DNA from 2 places in the Comamonas thiooxydans genome. Region 1 is predicted to be linked to the other one. Evidence: riboswitches for the same ligand, from Rfam matches in the RefSeq annotation. Region 1 holds a riboswitch; the other holds the start of a gene.
What was found. A riboswitch is a leader RNA that binds a small molecule or an ion and turns the genes downstream of it on or off. The one in region 1 is predicted to bind manganese.

Region 1 (7,442 bases):
GCCTAACAGCTGGAATACATTACAGGGATGCACCTCATGCATCGCTTAACATGCGTCTTCACGCTTACAGGGTGATGCCAACTCTTGTTCGTCGGGCAAAGCGTCCAATATGTCCGCTCATGCCTCACGAAGATTTCACGGATTTCTGCGCGCGGTGAGGCCGGCTGCTTTTTGCCGTGGCATCGTGTTGCCCGTGACGGAAAGACCGATGAAGGTGATCCTGCACTGAGCAGCAGAGCTTTAATTCGATGCAAAGTTTGCAATGCCTGCGATGAGCTTCGCCATATGTATCGCTCCTCCCGGTGGTTTTGAACTGACTGACCAGAGGTCCCCTTGAGTGTTTGAAGCATGTGCCGCGCCTGAGAAACTTGGGCTTGGCGTGATCGCACCTGTGGGCGCAGTGGATGCCCGCCGGTGTAGGCTTGGTGCCGGTCACGCTGGCCGAAGCGGCTCTACCGAACCTTTCTACTTGTGGCTGTACTCCTCTGTGCCACAAAGGGTCCGAGCCTTCATATCTGTGCTGAATTTGCTCTGCTCCAAACAGAAGCGGAGCCAGTTGTAGGCAAGGAAGATACTACTGGCAAGGGCAAAAGTGGACCGCTCCTGCCCTAGCTCACTGCCTACTCTGACTGTACTGAGTGGCCGACCCCACTCGAACTGAAGCCGGCATCTAAATCTCAATCAATTGAATTAGATAGCGACTAAATGTTCGTACAAAATGATCGAGCCAATACCGATCAGCAGGACACCGCCGATGGCTTCGGCCCAGCGCCCAGCAATATTCCCCAGTACACGCCCGACCATCACGCCCAACGTCACCATTGCGAATGTTGCGAAGCCGATAGCGAGAGCAACGGTGGCGATGCTTACGTCCAGAAAAGCAAGTCCTACGCCCACGTCCATGGCATCAATGCTTGTTGCAAATCCAGTTGCAACTAATAGCCAGAAGCCATGTCGTGCAGGCTTGCTGGGCTCTTCACCATCAGGCACTTTGATTGCCCCGATCAACATTCTTCCACCTAGCACCAGAAGCAGCACGAAGGCGATCCAGTGGTCCCAGGCCTTGACGTAATCTGAAGCCGCATAGCCCAGCGCCCAGCCTACCAAGGGTGTGATGGCTTCGATGACACCGAAGATGGCGCCAGTCCCAGCGCGGTTTGAGTAGCGCAGAACCTTTGCCGACGGCTGCGGCAAAGGCATCGGTGGACATGGCAAAGGCCAGGAGCAAGATAGAAGCGGCATTCATGGGGAATTCATTCTTAACGGTCGGGCATGAGCACAACGGCATCTCACCGCGGCCCGAGCTCGTCGCGATGAAATGCCTATGGTCTCGCCAACCGAAGAACGGATGCATACGCCACAGCAAATTGAATGCCGAGTATGTTGACGCATGCGCTTCCAGGGTGGAAGCAGGCTACTCCCCAAGGGGGACTAAAGTTTACAAGCGATCAAAATGCTTGAGGAACATAGCCTTTTTTGAGTTCTGGGCTTTAGAAATGGCTCGCATTTTCAAAGCGCTGGCCTCTAGCAAGAAAGCTACGTCGATACCGCCATTAGGGCTGTCCATGCACTCCCCTGTTGATTTCCACTCAAAACTGACCCGCCGGAGGCTAAGGGGGGTGCGGATAAAAACTTGGACTGGTTTTATGCGGCTAGACCAAGTTCTTGTCGGTATTCCACAGGACTTAAACGTCCCAGAGATACCTTGATACGTTTTTCGTTGTACCAATGAATGTAAGTATCGACAGCTTCAATGAACTGCTCAATCGTTGTTGATTGCCAGTTGCAGGGATAGAACAGCTCTATTTTCAGCCTTCCAAAGAAGCCTTCGCATGCAGCATTGTCTGGCGAGCACCCTTTGCGAGACATCGAGCGAACCAACTTTGCATCATGGACCCTCGAGAGCCAGCCGGGCCATCGGTAGTGAGCTCCACGATCAGAATGAATCACAGGGCGGCTCTCGCTACCTTGAACAGCATCAATGGCCGCATCCAGCATTGTGTTGACGAGATTTGCATTGGGATGAGTCCCAATCGACCAGCTCACCACCAGCCCGTCAAAGCAATCAATGACTGGCGACAGGTAAACCTTACCAGCAGGAATCTGGAATTCAGTAATGTCGGTGAGCCACTTCTCATTGGGCGCAGCAGCATGGAAGTCTCGATTGATGAGGTTTTGAGGGGCAGCACCTATCTCTCCAAGGTATGAGTTATATCTGCGGCGTTTGGGCTTGGCCACGATCAACCCTTCCTGCTTCATCAGCCGACGCACCACCTTCTCTGAGATGCCCGTGCACTCCTTGAGCAAGGATGCCTGCACTCTGCGATATCCATAGCAACGGTAGTTGTTGTCGAAGATCTCGGTGATGCTTCGGCGTACATCCAAGTATTTGTCAGCCAGCTTCAGCCGGGCACGATGGTAAAAATACGAGCTTCTAGCAAGTCCAACAAGAGAAAGTAGTTCTGGCAATTCATACTGCCCGTGCAACGCGTCAACCAGCACAGCCTTATCTTTGTTTGCCAGCCTATGCAGATCAATGTCAGCCCCATTTTTTAAGATTTCATGGGCCTGCTTGAGAAGCTCACGTTCTATCTTCAGCCGCCGAACATCCTGGCGCAATGATTCAACTTGGCGCCTGAGTGCTGCTTCATCCAACACTGGTGATCGCTTTGGACTGTGTTTCATTGCGACAGGGGCACAAGGGCCAAGCAACTGATTTTTCCAGTTGTACAAGGTCCCCCTACATACCCCTAACTTGTCCGCAATCTCCTGTGCACTTGATTGGCGGGAACACAGTTGCACCACTCCCTCACACATCAAGGCATCAGGCTTTGTAGCCGGCCAAGATCTGCCCACTATCGATTTGCTGGTCTCGGGGCAGTCGTGCCGAACCCACGCAGTCAACGTTCCTCGACCCGGGTAACCCAAAGCCCTCATCGTTGCTGCAATACAGCGATCGTGCGCGAGGTAATGAGCAACCGCAACCTGTCTTTGCTGCAGCGAATATTTTGGTGCCCTTGGCGCTTGGCTCGCTGGCAAATCCTGATGCTTCAGGTAGTGCTGATACCAGCCTTTCAATGCGTTCTTGGTTGGGTATCCCAACTGGCGAATTGTGGCTCTGACACGCAAGCCAAGCTTGATGTAAAGCTCAACTGCAAGAATCCTGTCTTCGTATGAGTACATGAACTACCTCCTGGTAGTCCAAGTTTTTGTCCGCATCCCCAGTGGGTCACTTCTGGGTGGAAATCAACAGTCGTGCTCCAGGATTTGCCTGGCTGCTTCATTCTCGAGTTCTTCGAGGTAACGTTGGCAGCTCATAAGGACTCCTGATGGAACGAGGAGGCTCTGAACTAGCTATGAAACTCAGGTCGATCCAAGTTGGAATCTCACGACTGAGATTCAAAGATGTGTGGCGTTGTCTTAGGTGAGGCAGGTAATGAAATCCCAATTTTGGTGATCCCGCTTGAGGATGTCGCGAAAGCGGTACCGCCGTGCATCCGCGCTATAGCCGCAACGATGGCCAGTCCTAAGCCGTGATTGAGATTTGCATGTGCGCGGGACGCATCAGCACGATAGAACCGATCAAACAGGCGTGGCAGATGGATGGGATCGATCTCCGCTCCTCGGTTGATCACCGCAATGCTAACGTTGTCACGTTTGCCATCGGGTGTCTCCACTACGCTTTGGGAGATCTCGATAGTGATCGTTGATCCGGCTTCTGCATAGCGTGAAGCGTTGCCTAAAAGATTGGATAGTGCACGGCGAACCAAACGCGCATCCACAGCAACACTTGCATCTCCATCGATTAGAACTTGAAGGTGCGCTTCTTGAAGCACTGCCTCATGGAACTCGGCCACTTCTGAGGCAAGCTCTGCAAGACTCACTTTGGCGGATCGCCGCGCTTCAGTACCGCGGTCTGCGTGTGACAGAAACAGCATGTCAGCCACGATTCCGGCCATGCGCTGTAGATCCTCTAGGTTGGAGGCCAAGATGTCCTGTAGTTCAACAGCACTACGCGGTTTACGAAGCGCCAACTCGCAACTACTGATCAAGGTGGTCAACGGTGTGTTTAGTTCGTGTGCCACGTCAGCATTGAACGCCTCCATTTGTTGATAGGCGATGGCCAGTCGGTCAAGCAATGCATTGAACTGTGCGATCAATGGTCTTAATTCTTGAGGTTGATGGCTATCATCTAAACGGCGATGCAAGTCTTGCGCAGAAAGGCTTCGCGTTTGATCCACCAGTAGGCGTAAAGGCTTGAGTCCTATGCGAACAAGCCATGTGCTCGCAAATGAGACCAGCAATGCACCCGCCACGGCGGCAATGCCCAGGGTCCAGGCCAGACGATTAAGCAGTCGGTCATCTGGTCTACGGTCTAGCAACAGGACCGCTTGCATTGGCTGCAGGCCGTCGTTAACTGTCGGAACTTCCACTGAAAATTTGCGAACTGCAACCCGGTCGTCATCTTCAGGTTGGCGCAAAAGTTCAAATGCGCTTTTACCGGAGGTTGGCACCAGGCGTAAAGACAGTTCGTCATGCCCCGTGACGAAGTCGTTAAGCATGTGGTTCAAGGCCTCCGGGGAGTGAACCCCTCGGCTCTCGCTTAACAGGTGCTCGATTGCTGTTTTCTTGTGATCTAAGGTGTCTTGCTGACGTTCCGACAGCGTGACGGAGATCACGAAATAGACAGCAATGCATACAAAACCGAGGCCAACAATGGTTTGCAGTGCTAAGGCGCGGGCTAAACGTCGAGCTAAATGTGGTGCAGCGGTCTTGCTCATGTTGTGCGAGATTCGAGCACATAGCCCATGCCACGGACGGTGTGGAGGAGATGTTGCTCAAAAGGCTGATCAAGCTTTAGCCGCAGGCGTCGGATAGCGACCTCTACCACGTTGGTCTCACTGTCGAAATTCATATCCCAAACCTGAGATGCCAACTCTGTTCGTGTTAACACTTCCCCTTGGCGGCGTAATAGAAGGCTAAGCAAATTGAACTCTTTGGCCGTGAGCTCGATTCTCTGGCCCGCCCGCGTGGCCCTACGACGAATTAGGTCTAACTCTAAGTCAGCTAAGCGCAGAGTCGTCGCTTCGGGGGCGGCTTGGGCAACGCTGGGGCCACTGCGCCGTAATAGAACATGCAGGCGTGCGACCAGTTCAGAAAATGCAAATGGCTTAACGAGATAGTCATCGGCGCCACACTGCAGTCCCTTGACGCGATCCTCAACCTGGCCACGGGCAGTCAACATCAGTACAGGTGTTTGTTTCGTTTGCCTCAGCGCAGCTAGCACGGCTAGGCCATCGATGCCCGGAAGCATGCCGTCAAGCACGATCAGGTCATAGTCCATTTCACTGGCCAGGTGCAGACCGTCAATACCGTTGTGGGCTACATCCACAGTGAAGCCCTCTTCCGCCAGACCCTTGTTTAGGTAATCGGCGAGCTTGATCTCATCTTCTACAACCAGGATTTTCATGCTGACTATTCTGAGATAGGCGCACGCATTTTGAAAATGACAAATTTGTCATCCGGCTGTCAGGATGGTGAGGGGAGCACTTTATTATAGTGGCAGCGCCCACCCGCTTTCTATTCCTCACCTGGGCAATGTATCGCCCGGCTGACTTTGGATTGCACGGGTAGGAGTTTTAACAATGATTTCTTCGTCGTCTCATCGTGCTGGCCGAGCAGCTAGTGCGTTGCGTCATGCGTTGTTGTCCACCAGTTTGGCTTTAACTGGCGTGGCAGGCATAGCGCAGGACAATCCTGCCAATAAGGCGTCTCTGGCACCACTGACTCTGGACACTGCAGTAGCACGCGCTATCGACCAACACCCTCGTTTACGAGCTGCCCAGCGCGGTCTTGAGGCAAGCGATGGAGCCGTTCTGCAAAGTAAGGCGAGGCCTAACCCTGCGCTCTCGTATTCACAAGAAGATACGAGCAGAGATAAACGTACCACGACGGTTCAATGGACCCAAATGCTGGAAATCGGTGGCAAGCGCGATGCGCGCATGCGTGCTGCAGCACGTGGCCGAGATGTGGCTGAGGCGGAGCTGGATGCCGCCAAAGCTAATCTTGTCGCAGATGTCCGACTCGCATTCTTCGGGTTGTTAGTCGCACAGCAGCGTGAAGTCCTCGCAGGACAAACTCTTGACATCGCTCGAAGCGCGCGTGAGGCTGCATCGAAGCGTGTAGCAGCGGGCAAGGCAGCGCCCCTAGAGGCCAACCGGGCCAGTGTCGCTGAGTCCAGTGCAGAGCTGGAGCAAGCCCAAGCTCAGGCCGCAAAACGAGTGGCTCGTCAACAATTACAGGCCCTTATAGGAGAGGGAGGCCCTGTATTTGGTGATGCGCAAGGCAAACTTGACGCGTTGCCTACTGTTCCGGAAATTGGGGTTCTTCAAAGCCGCTTGGAGCAGTCGCCTTCCATTCAGCAAGCTCGCTTCACTGTTGAACAGAGCCGGGCGACCGCAGATCTGGAGCGCGCAAAGCGAATTCCTGACCCAACGGTGAGTCTAGGTATGAAGCGCGCTCAAGAGACCGGCAATCAACTCGTAGTCGGCGTCTCCATTCCTTTGCCTGTGCTCGATACCAATCGAGGAAATCAGTTGCAAGCCCTCCGCCTGGCTGACCAAGCTGAAGAGCGCTTGCTAGCTACCCGGTTGGAACTTCAGTCTCAACTTTATGCGGCGCGAGAGACGCTAGAGGCAAGTCGTAAACAAGCTATCCAACTGTCTGAACGCGTGCTGCCGACTGCACAAGTCGCCTATGAGGCGGCAAGCAAAGGATTTGCGCTAGGGAAATTCGGCTATCTGGACGTACTTGACGCGCAACGCTCTTTGTTTGATGTACGTAGTCAATACCTGGACCAGTTAATGGCCACACATCGTGCTTCGGCCGATATCGAACGCTTGTTGGGCACAACAGACGAGTAAGTTTTTTGCACAGATCATCAACATGAACGATACAAAACCATCTCCATTTGGGACTCGGCGTACTCAGATTGCAATTGCTGCAATCCTAGTAGTTGGCGCTCTTTCTGCTGCACTAATTCTTCGCAGTGGTCCAGACAGCAGCAGTGCTAAAGGTGCCGGAGGTCAGGGGCACTCAGAAGCCGCTAGCCACGCAGACACAGAACATCACGGCGAGAAGCAAAGCGGTGATCACAAAGATGAAAAAGGACACGCAGATGGTGAGCACCATGATGAAAAAGAGCAAAAGGACGGAGCCAAGTCTGCAGAGAAGAAAAGCGCCGAAGGTGCTCATGATGACGATGAAGGTCTAATCCAAATGGATTCGCAGCGTATGCAGGCTGCAGGCATTCGAACCGCAGAGGTCGGCGCTGCAACTGTTCGCTCAGTACTGCAACTTCCGGGGGAAATACGCTTCAACGAAGACAAAACGGCTCACGTTGTCCCTCGAGTCCCTGGCGTCGTCGACTCGGTACCCGCCAA
Region 2 (7,442 bases), 270 kb from region 1:
CGTTCCGCACGGTGGCTTGCCGCCTGTCAAAAAATGAGTAGTAGCACCATGCATATTGGACTTGCAGACTTTGCAGAGCCTACTTTGCTGATACTTGGAGATTCAGTATCGCTGAACTTGCTTGCGGATTGCATCGAGGCGCGACAGTCAATCGATCTAGCGACATCGTCCTTCGTCAAACTGGTGAATGTGGGTTTGATGATTGTGCCCTCCGATGATGAAGGGAGTCTCAGTCGAAGTGACGTGCTGTTTGAGTGGAAGGTTTCGTCGTCGGAGGCGCAGCAATTCGCTGATCAATTGCGCGCGCTAGCAGCTAGTGAAAAGCCGGGACATACGTACTTGGACTCCATGGCAAATAGTGCGGGCGTGGAAGTCATTGCGTCAAAAGGCGAATACAGCGCAAACCCTGTCCTAACTTCCTGAGAAAAACCATCTGACTTGACCGACTGCAACCACCCTGAAGCTATGGTTCGGAAATGCTCTGCGGCTGTCTGCTTCTGGCCGACTGACGACGGACCGCACTCGCTGGCTGCCTAGCCTAAACCGGACGCTCAAGGCGCAGCCCCGAAGGTCCACTTTGTGGTGCTGCGCTCACAAGTAGCTAGGCCTGGCTTCGGCCAGAAGCAGTTTTTCATTCTGTAAAAAAGTCACCTGGTGAAAGAGCTCACAGGCATTGGCAGGCGCGGCTCTTCCCACCGGTAGGTCTTGCTCAAGACATTGCGCTCAAGGGATTGGCTGCTCCAGCGTATATCCAGCAGATCCGCGATAGTCCATGCGGCCCAATCGGAGCGAAAGGGCCTCTCTGCAACGTCTTCAGGCAGGTCTGGCGAAGAGGGGGCTCGCCAGATAATTGCCGGAATACGGTAGCCGGCCTCGGTGCTCTTGCTGTGTCCCGCATGGTTGCGGACATGGCCCACTTCCTGGCCATGATCAGAGAGATACATCCATGCCACCTTGCCTTTTGCCAAGGCAGCTGATTGGGTGAGGCGCAGTGTTTCCGCCACCACATAATCGTGATAAAGCAGCGCCGCATCATATTCTTGGCGTTGCCGGCGCACCCACAAGGAGGTGCCCTTGTTCTTCAGCGATGCATCAATCGCATCTGCTTCATCATCAAAGGGGTTCTGGCCCTTGGGGTAGCGCAGGCTGTAGTGCGGGTGGGCGCCCAGCATGTGAACCACGATGAACTTGCGTTCGGAGGGCGCATCCAGAGCCGTCTTCAGTTCATCGACCATTTCTCCATCCAAAGACACAGAGGAGCGCCCAGGAGTGCGATTCACCATCTGTACGATGTCAGCCAGTCTGGCATGCTGCTGCTCGATTCCAACATCGTCGTGGTTGCTGATCCACCAGACCTTGTAGCCCGATGCTCGAGCAAGCGCGACCAGATGATGGGACTCAGTCGAGCCTGGGGCACCGAAGCCAAACAAGTTGCGCACTGCGGGCAGAGTACTGGCATCCACAGACCATGCATTGCGCAGCACGGTCATCTGGGCCCCAGATGTCCTTTGATGCTCCTGAAGCTGGGGCGTTGTCTGTCTGTCATAGCCATAGAGCGACAAGTTGTCTCTATTGATGCTTTCACTGAGCACCAGCACGACGGTGGATGGCCCGGCATTCGCCAGCAAAGGCTTTGCTTGGATGGCGCGATCCAGCAGTCTTGCTCGTTCCTCATGCTGGTTGGCCAGACTGGCTTTCAGTTTTTGAGCGGAGAGTACCCATTGGGTCCAGAAAATCGCAGGATGCAACCTGCGCCAAGGCTTGCTGGAATAGGCCAGCGCACATACAAGGGCCACGACCAAAGAAAGCACTGCCAGCCTTCTGTCCCTGCGTAAGGTAGCCAATATCGTTCGCCCCGTGAGATGCCACACCAGCCAAGCTAGCAAGGCAAGGCCGCAGCAAATCAGCACGACACTGCGCCAGTGCATTGACAGATATTCGGAGCTTTCACGCCAGTTGGTATTGGCCATCGCGCCGATCACCATGGCACCCTCTGGAGAGGACTGGTACAGCTCCATCAGATAGGCACGCATGGTGCCGTCCAATGCAAAAAGCATCACCCAGGCAAAGGAAAGCCAACGTCGCGCCCTGAGCCATGCAGGGCTGCGCATCGGCCAGGCCAGGCCGACGGGCACAGGCACCATGAGTATCAGGAGCTGCGCAACACGTCGGCCGTCATGTCCCAGAACAATGAAGAACAGGGCAATGGCGGCCAAGCCGCTTAGCGCTGTCCAGGAGACGCGCATGCCGTGAGACGCAGGGGAATCACAGGGGATAGATGTTTGGGACAAGACACTTGACTCATGAAGTTCCACTACCGCAGCAAAATGCTCTTCAAGCATTGGAGGAATGATGGCTTCACTCCCCGAGCTTTCTTGCTGCATCGAACGCAATAGCTTTTCGACCTGCCTTGTGAATCAGGTGGGCGAATACTTCTGCGGAGTTATGTGTCTTTGGTGCTGAAGTCGGCGCTAGCGGCGCGATGCTAGCACTTTTTGTTCCATCGCAAAGCATCGTTGTCGGAAGCTTTTTAGATGAAAAATCTAAGACCGCTTTACGCCGTGTGCTGCTTCTGCTTACGGGGAAAGACTCATCAGCGAAAACGCTTGTCCGCAGCAAATGCGATTCGTTTCGAAAGCTCGGGACAGCATCATGGGCATGCGCCTTGCATTCTGATGCTCTTGTAAACTGCAGTCCCCTTGGGGAGTAGCCTGCTTCCGCCCTGGAAGCGCATACGTCAACATACTCAGCATTCAGTTTGCTGTGGCGTATGCATCCGTTCTTCGGTTGGCGAGACCATCGGCATTTCATCGCGACGAGCTCGGGCCGCGGTGAGATGCCGTTGTGCTCATGCCCGACCGTTAAGAATGAATTCCCCATGAATGCCGCTTCTATCTTGCTCCTGGCCTTTGCCATGTCCACCGATGCCTTTGCCGCAGCCGTCGGCAAAGGTTCTGCGCTACTCAAACCACGCTGGTCTGAAGCATTGAGGACTGGCGCCATCTTCGGTGTCATCGAAGCCATCACACCCTTGGTAGGCTGGGCGCTGGGCTATGCGGCTTCAGATTACGTCAAGGCCTGGGACCACTGGATCGCCTTTGTGCTGCTTCTGGTGCTAGGTGGAAGAATGTTGATCGGGGCAATCAAAGTCCCTGATGGTGAAGAGCTCAGCAAGCCAGCGCGACATGGCTTCTGGCTATTAGTTGCAACTGGATTTGCAACGAGCATTGATGCCATGGCCGTGGGAGTAGGACTTGCATTTCTGGATGTGAGCATCACCACCGTTGCTCTTGCTATCGGCTTTGCAACATTTGCCATGGTGACTATAGGAGTAATGGTCGGACGCATACTGGGAAACATCGCTGGACGTTGGGCCGAGGCCGTCGGTGGCGTGCTGCTGATCAGCATTGGATCGATCGTCCTGTACGAGCATTTGACCGCCATTTAAATCAAGTGATGCAAATTCGGATGTCTGCTATGGCTTGATCGCTGGCCGTCACGAAGGACCGCTGATGGGTGCCCGTGGATTATCGCGTTGCCCCATCAAGTTGCCATCCGGCGACAGGCCGCTCACGCAGCCAAAAGCAGTCCATGGCAGGAACAGCTCCAAGGACTGCTACTGGCCGGTAGGCGACCGTCTCAGAACGACCCGTTGTGGTCTCAGCCTTGGCCTGCAGACCTCGGCCTTGCATCGCTGCTCTTCTACACTTGCGAGGGAAGCGCGTTCTTACACCGCAAAGGCATCGCCTCAATACTCCGGCCCTCCTCGCGGCCACCAAAGGGGGCTCATAGGGCGAGCAACACAAAAGGAGATGAGCAAGTGCAGATAAATCACCAGGATGAGGCAGCTTTCCTCGCCGAATCAATGCTGACCATCGAACAGTTCAGCAAGTTAGTTGCGATGATCTACGAGGGGCCGATGGACGCCATACCTTGGGCTGGTGCGCTGGAGGCAATTCGCGGGCTGCTTGGTGCTAACTACGTGACACTCATTCTGCGTTCGCCGGCTTGCGGGCGCGCCGGCCTCATGGTCCATGCGTCGGCTCAAGGCACGGTACTCCCTGGCGAAGCCTCCTACAGCAACTATTACTATGCGCTTGACCCATTTGTGAATCTCCCGGCCGATCGGATGATTACCGTGGATGAACTACTCGGTGAAAACTTTTGGCGCCAGAGCGAGATGTACCAGCAGTTCCAAAAGCCGTTCGATGTCGGTTACATGATGGGGGCAGACTTGCATACGGAAGACGGCGTTGAATGTCGCCTGCGTGTGTGTCGCAGTCATGATTCCTCAAGCTTTAGCAAGCGTGACAAAGCCGTTTGCAGCGCATTGCTGCCTCATCTGAAACGCGCGGTCCGGTTGCATTCGAAATTCAACGTTGTTGAGTCCGAACGAACGCTTTACGCCAGCACCTTCGATCGCATGCTGGTCGGAATGGTCATTCTGGACGAAAGCGGTTCGATCATGAAGACCAACTTTGCTGCGAACGAGATCATCGCCGAGAAAGACGGTCTTCAAAGAAAAAACAATGTGCTTGAAATCTCGTTCTCGCCGGAAAATCGAAAATTGCAGACGCTCATTCAGCAAGCGCTGGATGAGCGAGCCGGGCATGCACCTGGGGTGGTGCAAGCCATGTCGGTTACCCGGCCCTCCGGCAAAGCCAAACTAGGTGTACTGGTCCGCAAGATTGCATTCAATGAATGGTCTGAAGACAATGCGCGCCGACCTGCTTGCGCAATCTTCGTTCGCGACCCCGATCGCAAATCGCAGGCTTCAGACGAAATCATGCGCAAGCTGTTCGACTTGACGCCTGCTGAGGCAGCATTGGCACTTGCGTTAGCCAATGGATCCACGATTGAGGAGGCGGCGGAAGTGCTGAGTATCAGCAAGAACACGGCGCGTGCACATTTGCGCGCCATATTCTCTAAGACAGGAGCCACGCGTCAGGCGACACTGGTTCGAACCCTGCTGAACAGCGTCCTTTCCCTCGGCTGAGCGCTGCATCATGGTGTGAAGTACTACGTGTGCACCATTGAGTGCGCCGGATTGGCTTTCACACGCTACAGAAAACCGCCTAGTCTATTTCGCTGATGTGATCGGGTCACGTTGCATCTACTCTCCAACACCTCAAGCGCATGTTTGCCGGAGTGGTCTGCCCTGAGCACGGCTTGACTGCGCACATGGGGCCAACGCACAAAGGAGAGTCAGATGGAGTGTTTTGCAGGAAAAGTCGCGTTCATTACCGGTGCCGCGACCGGCATCGGGCGGCAGGCCGCTATCAGTTTTGCAGCGGCGGGCGCTAATGTCGCTCTGGTTGATACCGCAGTGCATGCAGCTGAGGAAACCGCGCACGCAGTGGAGCGCGCCGGAGCGAAAGCTATCGTTCTGCGCGCCGATGTCACGCAGTCAGCGGATGTCACCCATGCCATCACGCAAGCCGTGAAGAATTGGGGCCGTCTCGACTATGCCTTCAATAACGCGGGCATCGCGCCGCGAGGCAGGGCCGCTGCGGATCTGCCCGAAGAAGAGTGGGACCGGACGATCGCTGTGAACCTGAAAGGGGTGTGGCTTTGCATCAAGCACGAATGTGCCTACATGCGAGACCATGGCGGCGGAGCCATTGTCAACACCGCCTCGATCATGGGCGTGGTGGGTGGGCCAGGGCTAGCTGCTTACTCGGCTTCGAAAGCCGGCGTGATCGGGCTCACCCGCTCCGTGGCGCTGGACTATGCGAGCCAAGGGATACGCGTGAATGCCGTGTGTCCCGGCGGCATCGCCCACACGGCCATCACGGATCGTCCCGACAACGCGCGGGACATGGAGCAGCTCATGCAGGCCACGCCCATGGGGCGTCTCGGCAAGCCCGCCGATATCGCGGGGACGGTAATGTGGCTCTGCTCCGAAGGAGCTGCCTTTGTTACCGGACAGTCCATTACAGTCGATGGCGGGTTTACGGTATGGTGATCAGACAGTGTGGTTCATCATGACGTTTCGCTTTCAGCAAGCGGACGTTTTTTTCGAGCGTGGGCGTCGTTTATGGCGCCCGCAGTCTAGCTCGATGGGCAAGTTTCATGGTCAATAGCATGATGTTTGGCCAGCTTCTGGCTGGTAACAGTTAGCCGCCGTGGGCAGCGCACGACCCATTGCAGCCGCTCAAGTGGCGAAGAAGCGGCCACTGGACTTGTTTTGGAATGCAGAGCCCACCTGCCCGCATCACTTAGATACTTCGCTGATTGACCCGCTTGGACAGTTCTTCGGCGCTTTCACGGCGCTCGCTATAGCGATTCACCAGATAGTCGGCACAGTCTCGCGTCAGCAGTGTGAACTTGACCAGCTCTTCCATCACGTCCACCACCCGTTCGTAATACGAAGACGGCTTCATCCGGCCAGCCTCGTCGAACTCGGCAAATGCCTTGGCAACGGACGATTGATTGGGGATGGTGATCATGCGGATCCATCGACCCAGCACGCGCATCTGGTTGACCGCATTGAAGGACTGTGAGCCGCCCGAGACTTGCATCACTGCCAGTGTCTTGCCTTGTGTCGGCCGCACCGCGCCAACGGACAGAGGAATCCAGTCGATCTGCGCTTTGAGAATGCTGGTCATGGCACCGTGGCGCTCTGGAGAAGTCCAGACCATGCCCTCGGCCCATTGGGCCAGCTCGCGCAGTTCCTGGACCTTAGGGTGATCCTCAGGGGCGCCGTCGGGAAGTGGCAGGCCACGCGGATCGAAGAGCCTGGTCTCGGCACCCATCTTGCGCAGCAGCCGCGCTGCCTCCTCGGTTAGAAGGCGGCTATAGGAGCGGTCACGAACCGAGCCATACAGTAGCAGAATGCGCGGCGCGTGCGTAGCACGTTGTGCGGGCAACAGGCCTTCTAGGCTGGGCTTTTCAAAGACTTGCTCGTCCAGGTTGGGGAGATCAGAGCTTGTCAATTCGGTTTCCTTTCGAGTCAATGACGGCTTCCCCGTCTTCTTTGGAGAAGGCGGCCTGTTGAGGCTGCGGCAGGATGTCCAGAACGGCCTCCGAGGGACGACACAAGCGGGTTGCCAGAGGGGTGACCACTATCGGGCGATTGATCAGAATGGGGTGCTGGAGCATGAAATCAATCAATTGCTCGTCCGTCCATTTGGGCTCGCCCAAGCCAAGCTCGTCATACGGCGTACCTTTCTGGCGCAACGCATCGCGCACTGGCACGCCCATGGCTTGGATCAGGCCCAGCAGCGTGGCGCGATCAGGTGGCGTCTTGAGATATTCGATGACCGTGGGCTCTTCCCCACTGTTGCGGATCAGGGCCAGGACATTGCGGGAGGTGCCGCAAGCAGGGTTGTGGTAAATCGTGATGTCGCTCATAGCGCTAGATTCCCGTTGCAAAAATTCAAGACACCACGCTGAGCCGCAAGGCCAGGGCGGCTAGGGTGATGAGCAGCACGGGCAGGGTC

Region 2: another riboswitch for manganese. It lies ahead of mntP (manganese efflux pump MntP); the one in region 1 lies ahead of CTR2_RS13445 (manganese efflux pump MntP).

The regions. Positions count from the first base shown of each region.
Region 1 is NZ_AP026738.1:2,925,661-2,933,102, reverse strand. It holds partial or broken gene CTR2_RS13445 (manganese efflux pump MntP) at 691-1,246, opposite strand; yybP-ykoY riboswitch at 1,266-1,430, opposite strand; gene CTR2_RS13440 (IS3 family transposase) at 1,645-3,183, opposite strand; gene CTR2_RS13435 (heavy metal sensor histidine kinase) at 3,387-4,781, opposite strand; gene CTR2_RS13430 (heavy metal response regulator transcription factor) at 4,778-5,470, opposite strand; gene CTR2_RS13425 (TolC family protein) at 5,646-6,923, shown strand; gene CTR2_RS13420 (efflux RND transporter periplasmic adaptor subunit) at 6,946-7,442, shown strand, end outside.
Region 2 is NZ_AP026738.1:2,660,635-2,668,076, forward strand. It holds gene CTR2_RS12225 (hypothetical protein) at 49-423, shown strand; gene CTR2_RS12230 (phosphoethanolamine transferase) at 648-2,384, opposite strand; yybP-ykoY riboswitch at 2,696-2,859, shown strand; gene mntP (manganese efflux pump MntP) at 2,879-3,448, shown strand; gene CTR2_RS12240 (helix-turn-helix transcriptional regulator) at 3,866-4,996, shown strand; gene CTR2_RS12245 (SDR family NAD(P)-dependent oxidoreductase) at 5,210-5,965, shown strand; gene arsH (arsenical resistance protein ArsH) at 6,219-6,935, opposite strand; gene arsC (arsenate reductase (glutaredoxin)) at 6,922-7,353, opposite strand; gene CTR2_RS12260 (arsenic transporter) at 7,379-7,442, opposite strand, start outside.